4 regions of the Pseudomonas sp. 910_21 genome follow, and region 1 is predicted to be linked to each of the others. Evidence: predicted binding sites of a transcription regulator. Region 1 holds the regulator's gene; each other region holds the start of a gene.
The links. The regulator FliA, encoded in region 1, starts transcription of late flagellar genes. The targets are predictions, from matches to a motif close to CTAAAGTTTNNNNNNNNNNNGCCGNTAA.
Positions count from the first base shown of each region.

Region 1 (2,200 bases):
ATCTGGAAATTGACGATTGCGCTATGCAGCTCGCGGGTGAGCTTGCCCACTTCCTGATACAGGCCGCGGTCACGGGTCTGATTGAGCTCATGGATCAATTGCACCGCTTCGCCGAACCTGCCCTTTTCAAGGCTTTCGACCAGTTCCAGCGCATGTTTTTTCAGGGTCGACTCAAAGTCGCCCAGTGAAGATTCGTTATGCTCCATAGCTCCCCCGTGGCGGAATGGCTACGCGTCTCAACCGATGCGTTCGAAGATTTTTTCGATCTTCTCTTTCAACGCCTGAGCCGTGAATGGTTTGACGACATAGCCGTTTACGCCGGCCTGGGCAGCTTCGATGATCTGCTCGCGCTTGGCTTCAGCAGTAACCATCAATACCGGCAGGTGCTTGAGTTTTTCATCGGCACGCACGTGGCGCAGCAGGTCGATACCGGTCATGCCCGGCATGTTCCAGTCTGTTACCAGAAAGTCGATGCTCCCGCTGTTGAGTACCGGAATGGCAGTGGTGCCATCGTCGGCCTCGACCGTGTTGGTGAAACCCAGATCACGCAACAGGTTTTTTATGATCCGCCGCATCGTTGAAAAGTCATCAACGATGAGGATTTTCATGTTCTTGTCCAATTCGACCTCCAAGCAGTCTTAAACGCATCCAGCACCTGAACGCGCCATTCAATCAATTCGGCATAACACACAACGACTGCATGGAGCACATACCGCAAGACCGGTGCAGCGCTTGCTTCACCGGTCCTGATCGCAGTGTCCCCACACTGCCTGTCAGCGCGCTCGCCACTCCCCCAAACGCCCCCGCAAGCGGGCTGCGCACTGGCTGTGTAACTGGCTGACCCGCGACTCGCTGACCCCCAGGACCTCACCGATTTCCTTGAGGTTCAGCTCTTCGTCGTAGTACAGCGCCAACACCAGTCGCTCGCGCTCCGGCAAATTGGCAATCGCATCCGCCAACGCAGCCTGGAAGCGTTCATCCTCCAGGTCCCGTGACGGCTCGAGATGAGCACTGGCGCCATCCTCATGCAGCCCTTCATGTTCGCCGTCCTGCAACAGGTCGTCGAAACTGAACAGGCGGCTGCCCAAGGTGTCGTTCAAAATCCCGTAATAATCGTCGAGACTCAATTGAAGTTCGGCCGCAACTTCGTGATCTTTAGCGTCACGACCGGTTTTAGCTTCAATTGCGCGAATGGCATCACTGACCATGCGCGTATTACGGTGCACCGAACGCGGTGCCCAATCGCCTTTGCGAACCTCGTCGAGCATCGCCCCACGGATACGGATACCCGCATAGGTTTCGAAACTCGCCCCCTTGCTCGCGTCGTATTTGGTCGACACTTCGAGCAAACCGATCATCCCGGCCTGAATCAGGTCTTCCACCTGAACACTGGCCGGCAACCGCGCCAGCAGGTGATAGGCAATACGCTTGACCAGGGGCGCGTAGCGCTCGATCAGTTCGTATTGGCTGTCACGTGCCGACTTCTTGTAGAGGTTGTAGCCGCTGGCAGTCATAGCACCGGTCCCGCTGTTTGATGCACTAGCCGCTCGACAAAAAACTCCAGATGCCCGCGTGGGTTCGCTGGCAACGGCCAGGTATCGACTTTTTGCGCGATGGCCTTGAACGCCAATGCACACTTCGAACGAGGAAAGGCTTCATAGACCGCACGCTGCTTTTGCACGGCCTTGCGTACGCTTTCGTCGTAGGGAACTGCGCCGACGTATTGTAAGGCCACGTCCAGGAAGCGATCCGTGACCTTGGTCAATTTTGCAAACAGGTTGCGCCCTTCCTGAGGGCTCTGGGCCATGTTGGCCAAGACCCGGAAACGGTTCATGCCATAGTCGCGGTTGAGCAGTTTGATCAGCGCGTAGGCGTCGGTGATGGAGGTCGGTTCGTCACAGACCACCAGCAACACTTCCTGGGCCGCGCGGACGAAACTGACTACCGAGTCACCAATACCTGCAGCGGTGTCGATCACCAGTACATCGAGATTGTCGCCGATGTCGCTGAAGGCCTGGATCAGACCGGCGTGCTGGGCGGGGCTCAGGTGCACCATGCTTTGGGTACCCGAAGCGGCCGGAACGATGCGAATGCCGCCAGGCCCCTGGAGCAGCACGTCGCGCAGCTCACAGCGCCCTTCGATGACATCCGCCAGGGTGCGCTTGGGGGTCAGACCCAACAGGACATCGACGTTGGCCAG
Region 1 covers NZ_VXCY01000001.1:44,947-47,146, forward strand. Annotated here, with positions in the region: gene FW796_RS00225 (protein phosphatase CheZ) at 1-206, opposite strand, end outside; gene FW796_RS00230 (chemotaxis response regulator CheY) at 237-608, opposite strand; gene fliA (RNA polymerase sigma factor FliA) at 774-1,514, opposite strand; gene fleN (flagellar synthesis regulator FleN) at 1,511-2,200, opposite strand, start outside.

Region 2 (2,200 bases), on a different contig from region 1:
TCAAAGGCAGCTCCCTGGCGGCGGGACACCCCTTTGCCGCCACCGGTGGACGGATTGTCGCCAACCTGGCCAAGTTGCTGAGTGTGGCGGGGCAGGGGCGCGGGCTGATTTCCATCTGTGCGGCCGGGGGCCAGGGCGTGACGGCGATCATCGAACGCTGAGGTTCGTGGCATTCGCCGGCAAGCCGGTTCCTACAGAGAAATACCTCAAACCCGTAGGAGCCCGGCTGGCCGGCGAAAGGGTCCTCAAGTCTTGAAGCGTCGTACCAGGCTGTCCAGCTCATTGGACAGCCCGGCCAGGCTCTGGGAGTCCAGGCGCGCCGCGTTGGCCAGTTCCGCCACCAATTGCGCATCGCCATGGATCTGGCTGATGTGCCGGTTGATGTCTTCCGCCACTTGATGCTGCTCCTCGGCGGCGGTGGCGATCTGGGTGTTCATGTCGCGGATCACGTCCACCGACTCGCGGATCTGTCCGAAGCTGTTGCGCGCCAGGCCGATGCGGTTCACTGACTGCTGGGACACTTCCAGGCTGGCGTGCATCTGCTGGGTCACGGCGCTGGTGCGCTTGGCCAGGTTGCCCAGCAGCCCGTCGATCTCGGCGGTGGAATCGGCGGTGCGCTTGGCCAGGGCGCGGACTTCGTCGGCCACCACGGCAAACCCACGACCCTGTTCACCGGCCCGGGCCGCCTCGATGGCGGCGTTGAGGGCCAGCAGGTTGGTCTGCTCGGCGATGGAGCGGATGGTGCCGAGAATCGACTGGATGTCGTTGCTGTCGCGTTCCAGTTGCTGCATCGATTGTGCCGACTGCTCGATCTCCTGGCTCAGGCGGTCGACGCTGTGTACCGCGTCGTCGATCTGCTGCTGGCCTTCCTGGGCCTGACGCTGGCCACTGTCCGCCGATTCGGCGGCCTGGCTGCAGGAGCGGGCCACTTCGTTGGCCGTGGCAACCATTTCGTGGAAGGCCGTGGACACCATGTCCACCGCTTCGCGCTGGCGTCCGGCGGCTTCGGCCATGTCGCTGGAAACCTGGGTCGAGGAATGGGAGGTGGCGAGAATCTTCTGTGCCGCCTGGCCGATGTGCTGGATCAGGCTGCGGATCGCCGCGAGGAACTGGTTGAACCAGTTGGCCAGTTGCGCGGTTTCATCGCTGCCACGGATATTCAGGTTGCGGGTCAGGTCGCCTTCGCCTTGGGCGATACCTTCCAGGCCACTGGCGACACTGCGGATCGGGCGCACGATGAGGCTGGCGAAGCTGGCTCCGAATACTGCGAACAGCACGGCCAGGACCCCGGCGATCACGGCGATGATCCAGGTCAGTTGGGTGGCCGAGCCCATGACTTCGCTCTGCTTGATCAGGCCGATGAAGGTCCAGCCCAGTTGTTCGGAAGGCCAGACGTTGGCCATGTAGTGCTCGCCACCCAGCTCAACCTGCACCAGGCCCTTGCCGGTCTTGGCCAGTTGCGCATAACCATCGCCGAGGCTGCCCAGGGCCTTGAAGTTATGTTCCGGTTGTTTGGGGTCCACCAGCACCGTGCCGTTGTTTTCCATCAGCATCAGGTAGCCGGACTCGCCCAGCTTGATCTGCTTGACGATTTCGGTGAGTTGCTTGAGCGACACGTCGACCGCGACCACCCCGCCTTGAGGGCCCAACTGGTTGGACAGGGAGCGTACGGTGCTGACCAGCACCGCATCGTCGCTGGCCCAGTAATAGGCGTCGGTGCGCAGGGTCTTGCCTGGGTTGGCCAGGGCGGTTTTGTACCAGGGGCGTACACGAGGGTCGTAGTTGGCGAGCTTCAGGTCGGCGGGCCAAGAGACGTAACCGCCGTTGCTCACGCCATAGGACACATAGGAATACGCGGGATGGCTGGCGGCCATGGCGGCGAACAGCTCGAAAATGCGTTTGTCCTGCTCGCCTTCCGGGACCTTCGCGGCATCGGCGCTCATCCAGGTCTTGAGGTCGCCGCCGGCCTGGGTCAGCAAAGGTTGGGCCGCCAGGTAGTCGATGTTCTGGCTGATGCCTTCGAAAAACAGTTGCATGGCGTTGGCCACTTGGCGGATCTCGCGACCGCTGCCGTCGACAAAGGTGTTTTCGGCATCGCTGCGCAGGTTGATCACCACCAGCGTGGCCACCAGCACCACGGGCAGGCAGGCAATGACGGCGAAGGCCCAGGTGAGTTTCTGTTTGATATTCATCCGCGCTC
Region 2 covers NZ_VXCY01000004.1:29,053-31,252, reverse strand. Annotated here, with positions in the region: gene FW796_RS13900 (acetyl-CoA C-acetyltransferase) at 1-161, shown strand, start outside; gene FW796_RS13895 (methyl-accepting chemotaxis protein) at 246-974, opposite strand; partial or broken gene FW796_RS13890 (cache domain-containing protein) at 1,104-2,036, opposite strand.
Region 2: FW796_RS13895 (methyl-accepting chemotaxis protein) is a predicted target of FliA. The motif match lies at 1,003-1,030, and genes of this name have one in related genera.

Region 3 (2,200 bases), on a different contig from region 1:
GCCAGCCACCGGCCAGTTCCAGAGCGTGCAGGACCTTCTCCGGCGTGCGCTGCCCCTCGGCCCTGGCCCGACGCTTGTCGTGCCAGTACAGCAGGAAGGTCAGCAGGCTGACGGCGGCATAGGCGACCAGGGGGATGATCGAGATCCCTCGCCACCATAGAGACAACGAGCCGAACAACGGCAGTGCACACAGCAGGACAAAGACCAGCAACTTGAGCTTCAGGTTGTGGACACGCGCGCCGCTGCCGGCACGCGGTTCGCTACGGCCCGTCGTCACGGCTTGACCGCCGTCCAGTCAACCCAGCCGAACTGCCAGGTCGCCAGGATCAGCAGGCCGAAGGCGATGCGATACCAGGCAAACGCCGCATAACTGTGGCTGGCAATGAATTTCAGCAAGCCCTTGACCGCGATCATGGCGAAGATGAAGGCGGTGACGAAGCCGATGGCGAACACCGGGAAATCATCCGGCTGGAACAGGTGGCGGTACTTGTAGCCGGAGTAGACCGCGGCCCCCACCATGGTGGGCATGGCCAGGAAGAACGAAAACTCGGTGGCGGTCTTGCGCGACAAGCCGAACAGCAGCCCGCCAATGATGGTCGAGCCGGAACGCGAGGTGCCCGGGATCATCGCCAGGCACTGGGCACAGCCTACCTTGAGCGCGTCCTTCCAAGTGATTTCGTCCACCGTTTCGGCGTGTACCTGATGCTGCCGGCGCTCGGCCCACAACATGATGATGCCGCCGACCACCAGGGCCGTGGCCACGGTGATGGGGTTGAACAGGTAGGCGTGGATCAGGTCGGCGAAGATCACCCCCAGCACCACCGCCGGCAGGAAGGCGATCAACAAGTTGACGGTGAAGCGCTGGGCCTTGGGTTGTGTGGGCAAGCCCAGCACCACATCGAAGATCTTGCGGCGAAATTCCCAGACAACCGCGAGAATTGCCCCCAGCTGAATGATGATGTTGAAAGCCATCGCCCGCTCGCCCCCGAAGTCGAGCAAGTCGGCGACGATGATCTGGTGCCCGGTGCTGCTGATGGGTAAAAACTCGGTCAGGCCTTCGACAATCCCAAGTATCAATGCCTGCGCGGCGGTCCAAAGATCCATCAATCCCCCATAAGGCGATGCACCAGGCATGCCTCTTTTTTAAGTATTCAAAGCGTTCACTGCGACGAGCGTAGCCGAGATTTCGGCGCCCATAAGATCAACACAAACCCATGAAAATTCTGTGAAAACTTCAGAAAGGTTCAGGTTTTGCGCGAAGGCGCCGAAATCCTAACAGACAGGCGCAAAATGCGCCGCGATGTTATTGGACTTCCGTAGGGTTGGCGCTCGAAGGCAGGCGTGCTTGGATGCTCACGGCCTTTTATGACAAGAACAAGAATCTGGAGTGACCGGATGATGAATAGCTTACGCAAGATGTCCATCAGTCAGCGCTTGTGGCTGATCCTGATCGTGGCGGTGCTGACCCTGGTGACCCTGGGCGTGATGATGCTCAAGCAGATTCATGGTGACCTGTACCAGGCCAAGGCGCAGAAAACCCAACACGTGGTACAGACCGCCGCCGGTGTATTGAACTACTACCAGGGCCTGGAAGCCGCCGGCAGCCTGAGCCGCGAACAGGCGCAGAAGCAGGCACTGCAGGTGATTCGCGGGCTGCGCTACAACCAGAACGACTACTTCTGGATCAACGATCTGACGCCGGTGATGATCATGCACCCGGCCAACCCCAAGCTCGACGGACAAAACCTGGCGGCAGTCAAGGACCCGGACGGCTTCGAGGTGTTCAACGAAATGGTGGCCCTGGCCAAAAGCAAGGGCGCCGGCATGGTGGACTACCGCTGGCCCAAGCCCGGGGCCGAGCAGCCGGTGCAGAAGACCTCCTATATCCAGCTGTTCCAGCCCTGGGGCTGGATCATCGGTTCCGGGGTCTACATCGATGACCTGCAACAGGAGTTCTATGCCCAGGTAGTGCGGGCCTCTTCCATCGGCCTGGTGATTGCCCTGCTGATGGCCGGGCTGGTGGTACTGATAGTGCGCAGCATCGTCAGCCCACTGCGCGAAACCGTACACGCCATGGCCAATATCGCCAGCGGCGAAAGCGACCTGACCCGCAGCCTGGATACCCACGGCCAGGATGAAGTCACCGAGCTGGCCCGGCACTTCAACGGTTTCACCGCCAAATTGCGTGGCGTGGTCACGC
Region 3 covers NZ_VXCY01000011.1:220,091-222,290, reverse strand. Annotated here, with positions in the region: gene FW796_RS29320 (DUF1294 domain-containing protein) at 1-277, opposite strand, end outside; gene FW796_RS29315 (undecaprenyl-diphosphate phosphatase) at 274-1,104, opposite strand; gene FW796_RS29310 (methyl-accepting chemotaxis protein) at 1,399-2,200, shown strand, end outside.
Region 3: FW796_RS29310 (methyl-accepting chemotaxis protein) is a predicted target of FliA. The motif match lies at 1,244-1,271, and genes of this name have one in related genera.

Region 4 (2,200 bases), on a different contig from region 1:
GATCTTCCTGCTGCTCTGCGCCGGATTCGCCGTACGCCAGCAACGCAGCCGCATCGGCCAATACCTGGGCCACGGCCTGTTCGTGGTGATCGCCCTGGCCCTGGCCATGCACTGGCTGCCAGGCTTTTACAACGGCCGGGCCATTGATCCGCAGCGTTTTACCGACGACGCCGTGCCCTTCTCCATGTACCTGAATCAGGACAAACCGCTGATCGGCTTCTGGCTGCTGCTGGTCTGCCCCTGGATCGTCGGTCGGCGCTCGCTGCGCCTGTCGCTCTACGCCACGGTGCTGGCCCTGGCGGTGTGCGCAGTCGCCGCATTGGGTGGCGCATTGCTGCTGGGAATCATCAGTTGGGCGCCGAAATGGCCGGATCAGGCCTGGTTGTGGGTATTGAACAATCTGCTGCTGGTGACCCTGGTGGAGGAAGCGCTGTTCCGTGGTTACATCCAGGGCGGCCTGGGCCGGAGGTTCAAGGCCCTTCCCTATGGCGAGAACCTGGCACTGCTGTGTGCGGCCCTGCTATTCGGCCTGGTACACCTGGGTGCTGGCTGGCAATGGACCCTACTGGCGGCCATCGCCGGGGTCGGCTACGGTCTGGCCTATCGCTTTGGTGGCCTGGGTGCGGCAATCGCCACTCACTTTGCTCTCAATCTGCTGCATTTCGGCTTGTTCACCTATCCGATGCTCGCCGGATAACCCAGCGAAAAGTTGTCAAAACCAGTACTTCAGGACAATTGACTATCAAGGAAGAAGGTCAATGATTAGCGCCTCGCCAAAGCCACCGGAACCTCGGTGGCGCATTTTGCAAGCGACAGCTTCTGCCAATGAGACCCAGCGCCGATTATTGAAAAATAATTTCAATAATCGGCTGAAGCGGCCGACAACCCATCAAAGCCTTGCGGATTGAAAAACCATGCGTAATAACCAGCCTGTCACTCAGCGCGAACGTACCTTCCCGGCTCAACAACGGTTGATTTCCACCACCGACGCCAAAGGCGTGATCACCTACTGCAACGATGCTTTTGTCGAGATCAGTGGGTTCTCCCGTGAAGAACTGGTTCGCGCGCCGCACAACCTGGTCCGTCACCCTGATGTACCCGCGGCAGTGTTCGCGCACATGTGGGGCACCTTGAAACAAGGCCTGCCATGGATGGGCATCGTCAAGAACCGCTGCAAGACCGGCGACCACTACTGGGTCAACGCCTATGTGACACCAGTGTTCGAAGGCAACCAGGTGGTGGGCTACGAATCGGTACGGGTCAAGCCCACTGCCGAACAGGTGCGCCGCGCCGAAGCCCTCTATCAGCGCATCAACCAGGGCAAGTCGGCCATTCCCAAGCGTGACAAGTGGTTGCCGATCCTTCAGGACTGGCTGCCGTTCATTCTGGTCAGCCAACTGAGCTTCATGATCGGCGCCTGGCTCAACTCCCACTGGGGCTTTGCCCTGGCCGCAGCCCTCTCGGTGCCGCTGGGCCTGTTGGGCCTGAGCTGGCAGCAACGAGGCCTCAAGCGCCTGCTGCGCCTGGCCGAACAAACCACTTCCGACCCGCTGATCGCCCAGATGTACACCGACAGCCGTGGCGCCCAGGCGCGCCTGGAAATGTCGATCTTGAGCCAGGAAGCCCGCCTGAAGACTTGCCTGACCCGCTTGCAGGACACTGCGGAGCACCTCAACGAACAGGCCCGACAGTCCGACACCCTGGCCCACAACAGCTCCAGCGGCCTGGAACGTCAGCGGGTCGAGACCGAGCAGGTGGCCACAGCGGTCAACCAGATGGCCGCCACCACCCAGGAAGTGGCCAGTCACGTACAACGCACCGCTGACGCTACCCAGGAGGCCAATCGTCTCACCGGTCGCGGCCGGGATATCGCCGGGGAAACCCGCGAAGCCATCCAGCGCCTGTCGGTGGTGGTGGGCGAAACCGGCCTGACCGTGACCCAACTGGCCAAGGACAGCGACGAGATCGGCGGCGTAGTGGATGTGATCAAGGGCATCGCCGACCAGACCAACCTGCTGGCCTTGAACGCCGCCATCGAAGCGGCGCGCGCTGGGGAAATGGGCCGCGGCTTTGCCGTGGTCGCCGATGAAGTGCGCCAGCTGGCGCAACGCACCAGCGAGTCCACCGGACAGATCCACACCCTGATCGCCAAGCTGCAACAAACCGCCGCCACCGCAGTGCAAACCATGGATGCCGGTCA
Region 4 covers NZ_VXCY01000008.1:245,999-248,198, reverse strand. Annotated here, with positions in the region: gene FW796_RS24580 (CPBP family intramembrane glutamic endopeptidase) at 1-697, shown strand, start outside; gene FW796_RS24575 (methyl-accepting chemotaxis protein) at 915-2,200, shown strand, end outside.
Region 4: FW796_RS24575 (methyl-accepting chemotaxis protein) is a predicted target of FliA. The motif match lies at 858-885, and genes of this name have one in related genera.